DNA from 2 places in the Pseudoduganella sp. GW821-FHT12E03 genome. Region 2 is predicted to be linked to the other one. Evidence: riboswitches for the same ligand, from Rfam matches in the RefSeq annotation. Region 2 holds a riboswitch; the other holds the start of a gene.

Region 1 (8,039 bases), on a different contig from region 2:
GTCGGAAGCGCGCCATGGCTTCGCGTTCTTCGACAATGTGCCGGAGCTGGACTGGAACAAGACGTATATGGACTACCTGGGCAAGGTGCTGGCCGCGCCGACCACGGAAGCCTATTACAAGGTCATGATGGAAGTGGCGCCCCTGCTGCGCGATGGCCACACCAATATTTATCCGCCCGATGCGCTGCACGACAAACTGTATGCCCGCCCGCCGCTGCTGACCACGCTGGTGGAAGGCAAGGTATTGGTGACACAGGTGCGCAGCCCGTCGCTGGCGGGCCGCATCAAGGTGGGCGACGAAATCGTGACGATCGGCGGCCAGCCCGTGAAAACCTATGCGGAGGCGAACGTACTGCGCTATGTCAGCGCCTCCACGCCGCAAGACCGCGACGTGCGCACCTACGGCTACCAGTTGCTGTCGGGGGACGCGAGAAAACCGGTGCAATTGCGCCTGCGCGGCGCCGATGGCAAGGAGCGCAACGAAACCGTGGCGCGTTCCGGGTACAGCGACGTGCAAACGCAGGCGCCGGCGGAATTGCGCCTGTTGCCGGGAAATATCGCTTACCTGCGCGTGGATACATTTGAAAATGACAGCGGCGTCAAGGCGCTGGAAGCCGCGCTGCCGCAAGTGCTGCAAGCCAGTGGCCTGGTGATTGATGTGCGCAACAATGGCGGCGGCGATGGCGACAATGGTTTCAATATCCTCAGCTACCTGGACAATAAACCGTTCGCCACGGCGCCGTCGTATGTGCGCGACGACACCGCACTGGAGCGCACCGGCGGTATCGGCCTGATCAAATGGCGCCCGGTGGAAGGCAGCAACCAGTTCCAGCGCCCGCGCGACCGTGTGTATACCGGCCCGGTGGCGGTGCTGATCGGTGCGCGCAGCTTTTCCGCCGCGGAAGATTTTGCCGTGTCCTATGAGGCTATGCAGCGCGGCCCGCTGATCGGCACCCCCACCGCCGGCAGCACCGGCCAGCAGTTGTACATGGATTTACCGGGCGGCGGCCGCGCCCGCATTTGCGTCAAACGCGACGTGCGGCCGGACGGGCGAACGTTTGTCGGCAAGGGCGTGCAGCCGGTGATCGTGGTCGAGCCGACCGTGGCGGATTTGCGCGCGGGGCGCGACGCGGCGCTGGAACGCGCCATCGAGGTGCTGGGCGCCAAACAGGTCGCGCAGCAATAAGCGACTTTCGTTGGCTCGGCGCCGCACGAACACCAGCGAGGTTGTGAATAAATCGGTCTGCCGGACATCGTAGGGCGGTAAGCCCCAGGCTTGCCGCCATTGCGTGCTGACAGGTGCTGCATGCGCTAGCGATGGCGCACACATGGCGGCTTCCGCCAATGCGGAAACCGCCCTACGAGGTTGCCGCTCCCGACCTGTTCACGACCTCGTTCGGTTCACGCGGCGGCGCCCGGCGCCGCCATGTCCTCGTCGTTGACGGCGACCTGCCCCATCGCCTGCGACAGCGCCCGGCCCACCAGCCCCTCGGTGCGGAACACGCGCACCTGGCCGTCGCGGAATTTCTGCGCCATCGCTTCGCCCGACAACGAAAACGCTTCCTGCCGGGAGTGCGTTGAAAAGATATACAGGGTTTTCCGGGGGCTGATCCAGGCCAGTTTCACCTTGCGCTGGCTGCCATCGTCCTGGTCGAACTCCAGCCAGTCGCCACGGGCCAGGCTGTCCACTTCGACCACGGCGTCATCATCCTGCGGCGGCGGCGCTGCCGCCGCCTGCGCGCGCGCAGCGGCTTGCGCCGCCAGTTCCTGGCGCCGTTCCGCCGCTTTTTGCGCCGCTTCCATCGCCAGTTCCACCTGGCGGTCCGGCGACACTTCCAGTGGCGCACGCACGATCGAAGCGTGGCATTCGGCCAGTTCGGCAAAGAATTGCAGGCGCTCGGCGTCCTGCCACTTGATGATGTCGAGCCACTTGTTCAGCGTCGACAACAGTTTTGGCAACTTTCCGATCAATTGCTTGCGTTCGTCCGGCGTAATCTTCGGTTTGACACTCCAGATCAAGTCGTCCATGGTTTGCGTCGCGTGTTTCACGGCGCCCGGCTTTTCCTCTTCCACGCTGTACGCCAGTGTCAGGACATTGATCCAGCGGTTTTCCAGGAACGCTTCCACCACCGCCACCACTTCGCCGGTACCGATGCGCAGCGCCACGGCATTTTTTGCCGACCTGGCCGCTTCCGCCATTTTTTCCTGTTTCAGCGCCGCCGCGATCGGCGCCGCCATGGCGGTGGCCTCGGCCGTTTCATCGGCCTTCAGCGACGCTTCCAGTTCGTTGACCGCTTCCGTAAATACGCTCAACTCATGGTCATGGTCGCGGCCGACACGCTCCACGCTGCGCTGCATGGCCTGGAACAAGGGATCGTCCGGACTCTTGCGCTGCTCCCAACCCATGCGCGACAGCAAGTCGATCAGGCGCCGCGCCGGGTGGCCATCCTGGAAGAAGAAATCCTTGTCAACCAATGCGGCCTTTAACACCGGGATTTGCAGGAAGCGCATCAGGTCGCGGATTTCCTGCGATATATTTTGATCACGGAACACGGTGTCAAACACCGCCGACAGCAAGTCGATGGTGCTTTCGTCGGCGCGGCTCAAAGCGCCTTGCGGCGCCTGCTGCTTGATGCTGGGCAGGTAAAACACATTGGGCGCGGCGCCCAATCCCGCCAATCCGGCCATGCCGGTCATTCCCGCGGCACCCGCGGCAGCGCCATCCGTGGCCGGCACGGCGCCGGGCAGTCCGCCCTGCGCATTGAGCAAGGCCAGCAAGCCGGAGCCGCCGGCGGGAAGCCCAGCAGGGCCGGCCATCCCGCCAGGCATGCCGCCGCCCATGCCCCCCGCCATCATGGCGGATGCCGGCACATACCCCACGGCCATTCCGGCAGCCGCGGGCGCACCCATCCCAGCCGGCGCCACGCCGGCTGCCGCCAGATCCATCCCGCCCTGCCCCGCCATCCCGACGCCGGGGACAGCAAAAAACGCCCCCGCCGGCAACCAGCCCGTGCCTGCGCCCTGCGGCACAGCCGGCGCCATACCTGTCGCCATACCTGTCGCAATACCTGTCGCGCCACCCGCCGCCACGCCGGCATCCACTCCAGCAACTCCTGCAGCGCCGGCCGCGCCAGTCGCCACCATTGCGCCGCCGAACTGCGCCGCCACACCCGGCGGCAACGCGAATCCGCCCGGCATATACGCGCGCGCCCCGCCGGCGGGCATGCCGCCGCCATTCACCAGGACTGGCGCCATCGCGCCCGCGAACGGGCCTGGCATCGCGCCGGGAATTCCACCGTGCACGCTGACCGGAACCGCACCTGGCATTCCCCCGGAAATGGCGCCCGGCGCAGTGCCCGGAATTCCCCCCTGCATGCCCGAGGCTACCGTGCCCGCCATGCCAGCCGTCGCCAAACCACCCTGCTGCACCTGCGACAGGAAGTTAAACAGCGGCTGCTTGGCCGCCGCCTGCGCCGCCTGCTGCGCCGCCGGGTTGTTGCCATCGCCCTGGAAGTTTTGCGCCGGCCCTTGCGCCCACGATCCCGCCTTCAGGTTGGCGATATCCGGCAAATCCGGGATCAGCAACGCCGGATCGGCGCCCGGTTCCTGTGCCCCACCAAAGAACTGGCGCAATTGCTGGGCCAGCTCCGCCTGCTGCTTGCGCTGACGCGCCGGACTGGCGCTGCTGGCGTCATGCGAATCGGCCTTGCGGGTCTTATAACTGTCCACCGAACCAGGCTGGGCCGCCTTGCGCTGCAAGGTGTCGTTCAATTCTTCGAGCATGGGCGACAACTGCAGGAACAAGTCCGGTTTCAGCAGCGCCAGCAACAACTCTTCCGCCTCTTCATCGGGATTGAACGCCAGCCATGCCTGCTGCATTGCCCCCAGCATCACTTCCGGACGGAACGGGTTCTGGTTGATGCGTAAAATGTCACGGTCCAGCAAGAACGCCAGCCGCACATTCAGGGTGGCCAGTGCATCGGCATACTGCACTTCGAACGCTTTAGCCACCGCGCCCATCGCCACCTTGGTATCCATTTCTTCCATGGACACCAGCGACAGCGATTGCGCAACCTGCTTCGGCCTGGCCTTCTGGCCCGGCGCCAGTTCCGCGATTTCGTGGCGTAGCGCTTTTTCCAGTTCTTTCTTGACCAGGCTGAGATAGCCGTAATGGCCGCTGCGCAGCAGGTTGCCGGCGCGCAAGCGCGCCTGCAACACGCGTATGTCGGCCTCGAGATCGCCATCGATCAAAGCCGACGCGACGCGCGTCGTAAAGTCCAGGAATTGTTCGCTGACGTGCCGGTGGACGATGTCGATCAGGTTTTCCAGCAACGCATGCCGCGGCGTCACCGCTTTCTTGGGCACGGCAGGATTTGTCTGATCTGATTGCATGGTCTAACCTGATTTGGTGGGAACGGCGGATTGCCACACCCATATTCTTGCACACTATTGCCACAAGGCAATAGCTACAAGTCAATAATCGGTAGTTTTTTTGCCGGACTGTCTCAACCTGAAGGGATTAAATCATGCAACCCAAGGTAAAAACCAGACAAGATTATCAGGGCAGCCAGGAGACGCCGCAGCAAGGTGGCGGCATCAGCCGGCAGTCAGGAACTAAAGGATCGGTATCGGTTTCGCCGCAGGATCACCAGGGCGCCCGGCGCGAAGATGTGCGGGCCGAGGAAAGCCGCCGCGCCAACCGGATCAGCGCCCGCAGTACGCACCGCAACGGGGCCAGGGGGCGCTGACCGGAAAGTTAACCGGAAAGACATGGGCGGCCCGGCCGCCCGGTTCAGATATTCGTCACGCGGCGCCCTTTGGGCGGCGCAAAATCCATGACTTTATTCACCATCTTGACTTCGGCAGCCTGCCTGGCCGTCAAGTGCAAGTCCGAATAATTATGGATTTGCCATTGCTCGTCCAACAATTCCACGTGATTCCGGAGGATTTCCTCGGTCCGCGCATCGTCGGCCTGCAAGCCCTCGACGATAATGCGCAGCGCTTCCGGCCTGGCGCCGGACGGCGCGCTGGCGTGCGACTTATGCACCATGAAACGCGCGGTGCTGCTGGCATAGCGCTTTTGCCCCGCCAAAAACACGATCACGGCAATCGAAGCGACCGCGCCCGCGTTATAGAAATGAAAACGGATCGGCAGCTTGCTCAGGTAGTTGTACAGGCAGATACCGTCGCTGACATAGCCGCCATTCGATTGCAGCAACACGTGCGCGTCGGTCACCATGTCTTCCGTCATATCGGCGACCGCATCGAACATGCGGTGCACCATATCGCTGTTGACGTCGCCGGACAGCGTGAACCACGCGTGCCCGTCAAATTTTTCATGCTGGTCCATGGTTGGCCTCGTTGTTTTAATTACGACAATTTTAGCAAAGGAGCGGCCCCCTCCCGCGCACTGAATTCATTCGTGCGCATGAGTAATCGGCGGCCCCGCCAGGGCCTGCAAGATTGACATGAGTGACCATCTGGCATATAGTCGACAGTCTTGATCGGGAGAGCGCAGCAGCCCGCTGCCGCCGAAGGGGCACTACCCAAAAACTCTCAGGCAAAAGGACCGGTCAGGGGCCAGCGGCGCACGGCGCAGCCGGTTAAACTCTGGAGAGCGGCCGTTCGTTCTGAAACGGCCCACCGAAGGGGCGTGCAAACCATCCGTTTGCTATCTCTCAGGTACCAAGGACAGAGGGGTTCGAAGTACGGCATTGCCGTGCCTTATAACTCCTTTTGATCATTGGACCAAACATGACCTTGAAGTCGACTCCCCTCAATAACGCCCACCGCGCACTTGGCGCCCGCATGGTCGATTTCGGCGGCTGGGACATGCCCGTCAACTACGGCTCGCAAATCGAAGAACACCACGCGGTGCGCACCGACGTCGGCATGTTCGACGTGGCCCACATGTGCGTGGTCGACATCAAGGGCGCCAATGTGCGCGGCTTCCTGCGCGGCCTGCTGGCCAACAACGTCGACAAGCTGCAGGTATCGGGCAAGGCCCTGTACTCGTGCATGCTCAATCCTGAAGGCACCGTGATCGACGACTTGATCGTCTACTTCATCAACGAAGAATGGTTCCGCCTCGTGGTCAACGCCGGCACCGCCGCCAAGGACGTGGCCTGGATGCAAGCGCACAACGACCAGACCGGCGCCGGCCTGACGATCACCCAGCGCCGCGATGGCGACACGGCTGAAGGCGCACCGATGGCCTTGATCGCCGTGCAGGGCCCGAACGCCCGCGCCAAGGTATGGGAAGTGATTCCCGGCTCGCAAGCCGCCACGGGCGAAATGAAGCCATTCAACGTCGCCTTCGTGCAAGACACGCCGTTCGGCGAGGCGATGGTGGCACGCACCGGCTACACCGGCGAAGACGGCTTTGAAATCGGCGTCGCGGCAAGCAAAGCCGAAGCGCTGTGGAACGCCCTGGTGGCCGCGGGCGTGAAGCCGGCAGGCCTGGGCGCGCGCGACACGCTGCGCCTGGAAGCCGGCATGAACCTGTACGGCCAGGATATGGACGAATCCGTGAACCCGCTGGACGCAGGCCTGGCCTGGACCATCGACCTGGTGTCCGAGCGCGACTTCGTCGGCAAGGCCGCCCTGCAAGCCAAAGGCCAGAACGCCCAATTCGTCGGCCTGATCCTGCGTGAAAAAGGCGGCGTGCTGCGCGCGCACCAGAAAATCGTCGCCGCCAATGGCGACACCGGCGAAATCACGTCCGGCACGTTCTCCCCAACCATGCAGCAAGCGATCGCCCTGGCGCGCGTGCCGATGGGCGTGAATGTCGGCGACACCGTGCACGTGGAAATCCGCGACAAGAAGCTGGCCGCCACGGTAGTCAAGCTGCCTTTCGTCCGTAACGGTAAAATCCTCGCTGCCTGACACGGGTCAGCACCTCAAACACGAACAACAACCCTATTGGAGCCAATATGAGCAACATTCCTGCAGACCTGAAGTACACCGCATCCCACGAGTGGGTACGTGCTGAAGCGGACGGCACCCTGACCGTCGGCATCACCGAATTCGCGCAGGACGCGCTGGGCGACATCGTGTTCGTCGAACTGCCGAAAGTCGGCAACACCTACACCGCCGGCGACGACGCCGCCGTGGTGGAATCCGTGAAAGCCGCTTCCGACATCTACGCACCAGTGTCCGGCGAAGTCATCGCCGTCAACGACGCGGTAGTGGATTCGCCTGAATCGATCAACGCGGACGCCTACGCCAACTGGCTGTTCAAGATCAAGCCATCCGACGCCGCCGCCATCGACGGCTTGCTGGACGCTGCCGCTTACGGCAAGACCACCGAAGGTTAATACCATGGCGCCCGCCTGACCGCGGGCGCCATTTTTTTGCGGTCCCCGTTCAGCAGGCTTTACAAAGCCGCCGAAACGCCTCGAACCGCATGCACCGCCCCGGCGGCCCTGCGGTTTTGTAAAGCCCGCCCAACGTATTTATCTCATCTGCCCCCGCTATCATGACCCGTACCAGCCTGACCCAACTCGAAGCCCGCGATGCATTCATCGCCCGCCACATTGGCCCGGACGCCGCCGAGCAGCAGCAAATGCTCGACGTGCTGGGCTACGCCTCGCGCGCCGCGCTGATCGATGCCATCGTGCCGCCATCGATCCGCAACAAGAACACCCTGCCACTGGGCCAGTTCACCGACTCGCTGCCTGAAACCGAAGCGCTGGCGAAACTCAAAGCCATCGCCGGCCAGAACAAGGTATTGAAGTCCCTGATCGGCCAGGGTTACTACAACACCCACACCCCGGGCGTTATCCTGCGCAACATCTTCGAAAACCCGGCCTGGTACACCGCCTACACCCCGTATCAGCCGGAAATCTCGCAAGGCCGCCTGGAAGCCATCCTGAACTTCCAGCAAGTGGTGACCGACCTGACCGGCATGAGCATCGCCAACTCGTCGATGCTGGACGAAGGCACCGCCGCCGCCGAAGCCATGACCCTGATCCAGCGCGTGGGCAAGTCGAAGTCGAACGTGTTCTACGTCGCCAACGACGTGCTGCCGCAAACCCTGG
Region 2 (8,039 bases):
CCCGCTGGATACGGCGGTGTTGTCGATCACGCAAATCCACGCCGGCAGCGCCACCAATGTCATCCCCGACGACGCCAAGCTGGTGGGCACGGTGCGCACCTTCACCACCCAAGTGCTGGATCTGATTGAAAGCCGCATGCGCGCGCTGGCCGAAGGCATTGCCGCCGGCTTTGGCGCGGAAGTCGATTTCACGTTCCGCCGCAATTACCCGCCACTGGTCAACCACGCGAAGGAAACCCGGTTCGCGGTGGAAGTCATGAAGTCGCTGGTGGGCGAAGACCGTGTCAACGACAAGGTCGAGCCGACCATGGGCGCGGAAGATTTCGCGTTCTTCCTGCAAGAAAAGCCGGGCTGCTATATCTTCATTGGCAACGGCGACGGCGACCACCGCGACGGTGGCCACGGGCTGGGGCCATGCGTGCTGCACAACGGCAGCTATGACTTCAATGACCAGTTGCTGCCGATCGGGGCGAGTTTCTGGGTCAAGCTGGTGGAAGCGTCGCTACCGAAAAACCAGTAATTACGGCAACTGGTCCGGGCCGCTGCCCACGCGGTGGCCCGTATTCAATTGTTCCAGCGCCAGCAGCGCCGCCGAATGGTCCGCATGCGGGAACACCTTCTCGATCGACTCATAACGCTGCGTCACCAGGTCCGTCACCGGCAACTCCACCCCCGCGTCGGCTGCCGCTGCCAGGATATTGTACTGGTCCTTCAACTGCGTCTTGACCTGCCCGCCCGGCATGAAATTACGCTCCAGCATGCGCTGGCCATGCACTTCCAGCACGCGGCTTTCCGCAAAGCCGCCACGGATCGCATCGCGCACGGCGGCCGGATCGGCCCCTGCCGCCTGCGCCAGCAACAGCGCTTCGGCCACGATATTGATGGTGCCGCCCACGATCAGCTGGTTGCACAGTTTCGATACCTGTCCGGCGCCGGCCGGCCCCACGCGGGTGGAGCGGCCCATGGCGGAAAACACCGGCTGCGCTTGCGCGTAATCGTCTTCGCCGCCACCGGCCATGATGGCCAGCGTTCCCGCCTGGGCGCCACCGACGCCGCCCGACACGGGCGCATCGATAAAGCGGCACCCCGCCGCGGTGAGGCTGCGGTGGAACGCCTGCGCTTCCGACTGGCGCGTGGAACTCATGTCGATCCACAGCGCGTTGGCCTTCAGCGACGGCAGCGCCGCATCGATCACGAGGCCGACCACCGGCCCCGCCTCCAGCATGGAAATCACGATATCGGCCGACGAGACGGCGTCGCCCAGGTCAGCGACGGGCATGGCGCCGAATTCAGCGAGCGGCTCGGCTTTGCTGGCCGTACGGTTCCAGACCGTGACGGCGTAACCGGCGTTGAGCAGGCGGCGCACCATGGGATCCCCCATCAAACCGATGCCGAGGAAAGTGATTTGCATTAGGATCTCCAAACAAGTTGAGAACAATGGGTGCCGGGCCTTCGGGCCGGGCATCCACATATCAGTATCTGGTCAGCATCTTAGCGCCACCGGATCGTTTTTGTGAATGTCGCTACAATGAGGGAATGCTATATAACTCGAGATATGGCATCGACTATGAAAGAGCCTATGCACACATTCAAACTTATCGCGGTTGCAAGCGCCATGCTGGCCATGCAATCCGCCCAGGCGGCACCCGATATCGACACGGCTTACACGGAATTTGGCAGCGGATCAAAGGTCCGCATGGTGCGCGCAGGCGTCACCTCCGACTGGAACACGCGCTGGTTCCAGTCCAACGGCACCCATGTCACGGCCTACTGGGATGCCAGCTTCGGCGCATGGCGGGGCACGCGGGCGCGCAATATTCCGGGCGCGCACCAGAACCTGGTGGACGTCGGCCTGACGCCGGTATTCCGCTTCCAGCGTGACGACGGCCTGGGATTATTTGCGGAAGCCGGTATCGGCATGCACCTGCTGTCCAAAAAATACGACAATAATGACGACCGGCTGTCGACCACTTTCCAGTTCGGCGACCATATCGGCGTCGGCTATGTGTTCAACAAAAACTGGGAAGTGGCGCTGAAGATGCAGCACTATTCCAACGGCGGCATCAAGAAACCCAACAGCGGCGTGGATTACGGCGTGGTGAAGGTGTCGTACCGCTTCTAGGCACCTGGATGAGGATGCCCGGCCTGAAGGCCCGGCGCCCATTTATAAAACTCAATAAAAAACCCTCCGCAAGCGCAAGCCTGCGGAGGGTTTTTATTTGCTGCTACGGCTTATTCAGCGACGTCGGTACCGACGTTGATGGCGGCGTAGGCACGCTGCACGGCTTTCGCTTCCGCGCTGTTGGCACCATACAGTTCCGTCGCGGCGGCCAGCACTTTGGTGCGGGCATCGGCATAGTTGGTCGACGACGTAAACTTGGTGGTCAGCGCCTTGAACCAGATGCGGTATGCCTTGTCCAGGCCGATGCCGGTCATGTTTTTCGGCGACTGGGTCAGGTACGGCGAGTAGTAGTCGCTGGACGTGGTGGCGCTGGAACCCTTGGCCAGGAAGTAGAACATGCGGTTGTTCGGGCCGCTGCTGTAGTGCACGTCCAGGCGTTTCAGCGACGAACTCCATGCATCTTTCGATGCGCCGTCTTTCGAAGGTTTGTACATCCAGCGCAGCGGATTGCCATCCTTCGAAATTTCCTTGCCGGTCATCCAGTCGTTGGCGCCAGGCGATGGCAGCGATGCGCCGGTGCCGCCGGCGCGGGCATAGGCTTCCACGGCTTCGCCAGCGATGTCCGATGCCGATTCATTCAGGCCGCCCGATTCGCCGCGGTAGGCCAGGTTGGACGTGGCGGCGGTGATGCCGTGGCCCATTTCATGGCCGATCACGTCGATCGAACCCAGGTTGTTGAAGTACGAACCGCCGTCGCCGATGTACATGCACTTGCAACCGTCGCTGTAGTACGCATTGTCATACGCGGTGTTGACGTGGGCCGCGATATAGGTGGCGGTATTGTTACCGTCCAGCGATTGCCAGCCCAGCACGTTCTTGTGCATGTCGTAGGTGTTCATCAAGCCCCACAGTGCGTTCACCGCGGCGGTCTGGCCGTTGGCGTTGGTGGTGCTGCCGCCGGCGATGTATTGCTGGCCATCGCCCCAGATATTGGTGGCGTTGGTGTACACGCTGCCGGCGCTGGTGGTGTGGTTGGCGTTGGTGATGGCCATGGCGCCGAAGGTGCCGCCGGTGCCGCGCGAACCATCGATCATCTTGTAGTTGGCGCCGTCATAGGTGGTGTTGATCGGCACCTGGCCGTTGTACTGGCTGTGGCCGGTGCCGATCACGGTTTGATGCATGTTCCACTGGTCGAGCACAGCGCCATTGGCCGCGTCCACGATGGTGTTGTGGAAGACCGGCTTGTTGCCATTGGCCTGGCGGGTCTGCACCAGGTACGCCAGCTTGTAGCTGTCCACCACGTCTTGCACGTCGGTCGCGTTCAGGTCCGCTTCGGCCTTGTTGGCGGCGCCGGCGACACGCACGGTTTTCATCACAGGGAAAATGATCAGTTCCGCGCTTGGCGGGTCGATCTGTACATTGTGGGAACCCACTTTGCCCAGCGCGACCTTGATGGCGTCCTGGCCGCTCATGGACGGCTTGGTGTTGATGCGCTTGGCGCTCAGGTCTTTGCGGCGCTCGGCAATCGATTCGCTGACGATGTTGCCGCCCGCATCGGAGACCACCACGGATTCGGATTCAAACACGCGCACACCCTTGTAGGTGTGGTTCAGGCGGCTGATGGCGTGGCCACGTTCGCCCGGGTGCTGGGAAGCGATGGCGAAACCATGGTCGGCATCCAGGCCATGTTTGCTGCGCTCACCATTCAGCGTGCTGACCAGGCGAGCCTTGTCTTGCTGGGAAAACGATGCCGGGGTGCCCATCATGGGCGCGGCGAATGCGGAACCTGCGATCGACACAATTGCTGCTGCAATCAGGGTCTTGCGAATTGCCATGGTTTCTCCGTTATAGATTTGGGTAGCGACGGCTACCTCGTGACCGCCACCTTACCGAAGCACCACAGGCCATGACAAAAAAATCGGGAATTACGACGAAAAGTGTGCACTTGTCTCAATTTGAAATTTTTTGTCGAACGTATCCATGTTTTTTTGTAGCGCGATACGGAAACAACGCAGCACTTGTGCGGTGTTGAATCATTCGTTCTGACTGGGCTATGCTGAATTAAGTAACCGGTGCAACACCGGTTGCAGCATAGTCGGGAGAGACCGGTCCACCATAGCCGGCGCCGAAGGAGCAACCGCCCCGGAAACTCTCAGGCCCATGAACCGGCTATGCTGATCAGAACTCTGAAGAGCCGCCCGGCCGCATGGCCATGGCGCACCGAAGGAGCAAGCGGCGCTACCGCCCGTGAATCTCTCAGGTCCGGAACAGAGGGGGCAACCGCTGTGCGTACGTCCTGTGCGCGCAGTTCTCAATCCATCTTGTGACGAAAGTCCGTGCCTTGACCGCATCGACCGCGTTTGCGCCGCGTTTTGCGCCGCGTTTTGCGCCACATTTTGCGGTGCGGGCCTCGTACACCCTGAAAAGGAGAAGCATCCATGCAGCACCAACGTTCCACCCGGCGTGCATTGCTGGCGCCATTGGCCTTGTTCACGATCCTGGGCCTGTCCGGCATACCCGCCATGGCGCAAAACGCCACGGCGATTGCCGCCAAAGACGGCGCATCGGCGCAAGCGGCGGCACAGCGCGACTTCGCGCAATTTGCCGCGTACCAGCTGCGCACCCGGCCCGGTGTCGCCCCGGTTGATTTCCCGCTCGAAATCGGCGACATGCAGGACTTGAAGGATGCTGTGATCGGCTACGGCTTTCCTGTCCATTCCGTGGAAGCCAAAGACATCGTCGCGGGCCGCGCGGATTTGCAGGCCATGGCCAAGCCTACCGGGCAGTGGCGCTTCATCGTCTCCGTGCGCGGCAAGCCGGTCGGCCTGGCGACCGTGGAGCAGGTCAACGGCCGCTATGAAACCGTTTCGTATGGCGCCGCCATCCTGGCAAAAGATGTCGATGCGTTGACGGCCCATCATGGCAATGCGGCGCGCAACAACCTGCGTTTCGTCCGCATTTACCAGGCGCGCGCCGACTTCCTGGAAGTCTCCGGTGAAGGCCGTACCCGTTATGCGCCACTGCATTCGGCACGCGAATCGCTGCTGCTGCAGGCGCGCGCAATGAAAACGGGTCAGGGCGACACGTCACTGATGGAAGCGTCCGAAGTGCTGCAGCCGCTGCGCGCAGCCGTCAAAGCCAACCTGGATGCGTTCCGCTGATCCTCATATCTGAATCTGGAGAGACCCATGAAATTGAAGCATCTCGCAATCGGCGCCGCCATGGCGCTGGCCATGCCGATGGCCATGGCGCAATGGCGCACCTTGTCCGTGCCGCTGACCACGCAGGAACACAGCCAGTGGTGCTGGTCCGCATCGAGCAAGGCAATTCTCAGCTATTACTGGGCCAATTACCCAAGCCAGTGCCAGATCGTGAACTGGGCGTATGGCTTGAACTACGCTTGCGGCAACAGCACGTTTAACTGGAACAGCAACGCCAACCAACCGAACTCCATGTATGGTTCATCCGGCAGCGTGCAAAACATCCTGGCCAATTGGAGCGTGCCAAACACCGCGATCAATAATTACCTGTCGTGGAACACCGTGGTTTCGGACATCAACGCCAACCGGCCGTTCGTGATCCGCTACGGCTGGACCGGTGGCGGCGGCCACATCATGGTGGGACGCGGCTATGAAACATATAACGGCGTCAATTACGTATACATCATGAACCCGTGGCCAGGCGAAGGACAAACCTGGCGCACCTATGCGTCGGCGGTCAGCGCGTCGGACCATAACTGGACCCATACGCAGCGCATGAATATCAGCCGCGCGAACTGACCTGTGCAAAAGCCGGCCCGGCATTGAGTGGGCTGGCTTTTGAAATTACTCAGCAATGTCGGTCCCAACATTGATGGCTGCATACGCCCGCTGCACCGCCTTCGCTTCAGCGCTGCTGGCGCCATACAGTTCTTGCGCCGCCGCCAGCACCTTGGCGCGCGCATCGGCGTAATTGGTCGACGAGGTGAATTTGGTGGTCAGTGCCCGGAACCAGATGCGGTAAGCCTTGTCCAGGCCAATGCCCGTCATCGCCAGCGGGGCTTTGGTCAGGTACTTCGAATAGTATTCGCTGGTGGTGCTGGCATTGGAACCCCTGGCCAGGAAGTAGAACATGCGGTTGTTCGGGCCACTGCTGTAGTGCACATCGAGGCTTTTCAGCGTCGTACTCCACGCGTCCGGGCTCTTGCCATCTTTGCTCGGCTTGTACATCCAGCGCAGCGGCTGGCCACTTTTTGAAATCTCCTTGCCCACCATCCAGTCGTTGATGCCGGGCGACGGCAGCACGGCCCCCTTGCCGCCAGCGCGCGCATAGGCTTCCACGGCTTCGCCGGCGATATCGGATGCCGACTCGTTCAGGCCGCCGGATTCACCGGTATAGAGCAGGTTGGAGGTGGCGGCCGTGATGCCATGGCCCATTTCATGGCCAATCACGTCGATGGCGCCCAGATTGTTGAAATACGTGCCACCATCGCCGATGTACATGCATTTACAGTTACCGGAGTAGTAGGCATTGTCATAGGCGGTGTTGACGTGGGCGGCGATGTACGTCGCCGTATTGTTACCATCCAGTGACTGCCAGCCCAAGACGTTCTTGTGCATGTCATACGTGTTCATCAAGCCCCACAAGGCATTCACTGCCGCGGTCTGGCCATTGGCGTTGGTGGTGCTGCCACCAGCAATGTATTGCTTGCCGTCTCCCCAAGTGTTACTGGTGCTGGTGTACATGCTGCCGGCGCTGGTGGTGTGGTTGGCATTGGTGATGGCCATGCCGCCAAAGGCGCCACGCGCGCCGCGGCTGCTGTCCAGCAGGCGGTACGTGGCGCCGCTCAAGGTGGTGTTGATGGCGACGGTGCCGCTGTACTGGCTGTTGCCGGTGCCGGCCACGGTCTGCAGCATATTCCATTGCCGCAGCACGCTGCCGTCTTCCGCGCTGACGATGGTGTTGTGATATCGCGGCTGGTCGCCGTTGGCCAGGCGCGTTTGCACCAGGTAGGCCAGCTTGTAGCCATCGACCACGTCCACCACGTCGAGCGCATTGAGTTCGCTCTCAGGTTTGTTCTCCGTACCCGCTAGGCGGACGGTCTTGATGAGCGGGTAAATGATCAGCTCCGCGCTGGGCACCTCGACCTGCGCACTGTACGCGCCGATCGTGCGCAACGCGGCATTGAGCGCCTCTCTCTGCTGGAGTCTGGGGGTAACGTTCATGCGCTTGCCACTCAGCGCCGCACGGCGGTCGGCGATGGATTCGCTGACGAGATTACCGTTCCCGTCGCTGACCACGACGGATTCCGAGGCAAACAGGCGCACGCCTTTATAGGTATGGTTCATGCGGCTGATGGCCATGCCCCGCTCACCGGGATGCTGGCTCTCGACAGAGTAGCCATGATCACTGTCGAGGCCATGCTTGCCACGCTCGCCATTGAGTGTGGTGACCAGGCGTGCCGTCTCTTGCGCATTAAAGGAGACGGGATCGCCCATCGTGGGTGCCGCGTCGCCGGTCCGGGCAGCAGCCAGCATCACGATAATGAGCATTTTACGATTGGCCATGTTTTCTCCTTTGTGTGCCTGGCCATTTTCGGGCAAAACACAGCATTTGCGATGCGGGAGAGGTGTAAAACCAGGTAAAGACGGGACGTGGAAAAGCAAAAAACCCCGCCAGAATGAACTGACGGGGTTTTTCTATATAACTAGCCTGACGATAACCTACTTTCACACTGGTTGCAGCACTATCATCGGCGCAAAGTCGTTTCACGGTCCTGTTCGGGATGGGAAGGGGTGGGACCGACTTGCTATGGTCATCAGGCTTTGACTTGTCGCGTTGCACGCTATGGCGCACAACTGCAATCCGGAAGAAGTAAAGTTGTTGGGTAACTCATCATCGAGTAAATGCGTATAACCGGCAAGGTTATAGGGACAAG

The links. A riboswitch is a leader RNA that binds a small molecule or an ion and turns the genes downstream of it on or off. The one in region 2 is predicted to bind glycine.
Region 1: it holds a riboswitch for glycine, as region 2 does, so the genes downstream of both, gcvT (glycine cleavage system aminomethyltransferase GcvT) here and AC1RRC_RS16050 (hypothetical protein) in region 2, are expected to answer to the same signal.

Annotation. Positions count from the first base shown of each region.
Region 1 covers NZ_JBXAQJ010000002.1:627,616-635,654, reverse strand. The annotation lists gene AC1RRC_RS06545 (S41 family peptidase) at 1-1,186, shown strand, start outside; gene AC1RRC_RS06540 (DUF1631 family protein) at 1,402-4,392, opposite strand; gene AC1RRC_RS06535 (hypothetical protein) at 4,527-4,748, shown strand; gene AC1RRC_RS06530 (ATP-dependent Clp protease proteolytic subunit) at 4,793-5,350, opposite strand; glycine riboswitch at 5,496-5,582, shown strand; glycine riboswitch at 5,601-5,705, shown strand; gene gcvT (glycine cleavage system aminomethyltransferase GcvT) at 5,755-6,885, shown strand; gene gcvH (glycine cleavage system protein GcvH) at 6,933-7,316, shown strand; gene gcvP (aminomethyl-transferring glycine dehydrogenase) at 7,478-8,039, shown strand, end outside.
Region 2 covers NZ_JBXAQJ010000005.1:565,438-573,476, forward strand. The annotation lists gene AC1RRC_RS16030 (M20 aminoacylase family protein) at 1-520, shown strand, start outside; gene AC1RRC_RS16035 (NAD(P)-dependent oxidoreductase) at 521-1,411, opposite strand; gene AC1RRC_RS16040 (acyloxyacyl hydrolase) at 1,580-2,122, shown strand; gene AC1RRC_RS16045 (M4 family metallopeptidase) at 2,233-3,957, opposite strand; glycine riboswitch at 4,209-4,300, shown strand; gene AC1RRC_RS16050 (hypothetical protein) at 4,561-5,283, shown strand; gene AC1RRC_RS16055 (C39 family peptidase) at 5,311-5,901, shown strand; gene AC1RRC_RS16060 (M4 family metallopeptidase) at 5,947-7,668, opposite strand; rRNA gene rrf (5S ribosomal RNA) at 7,812-7,924, opposite strand.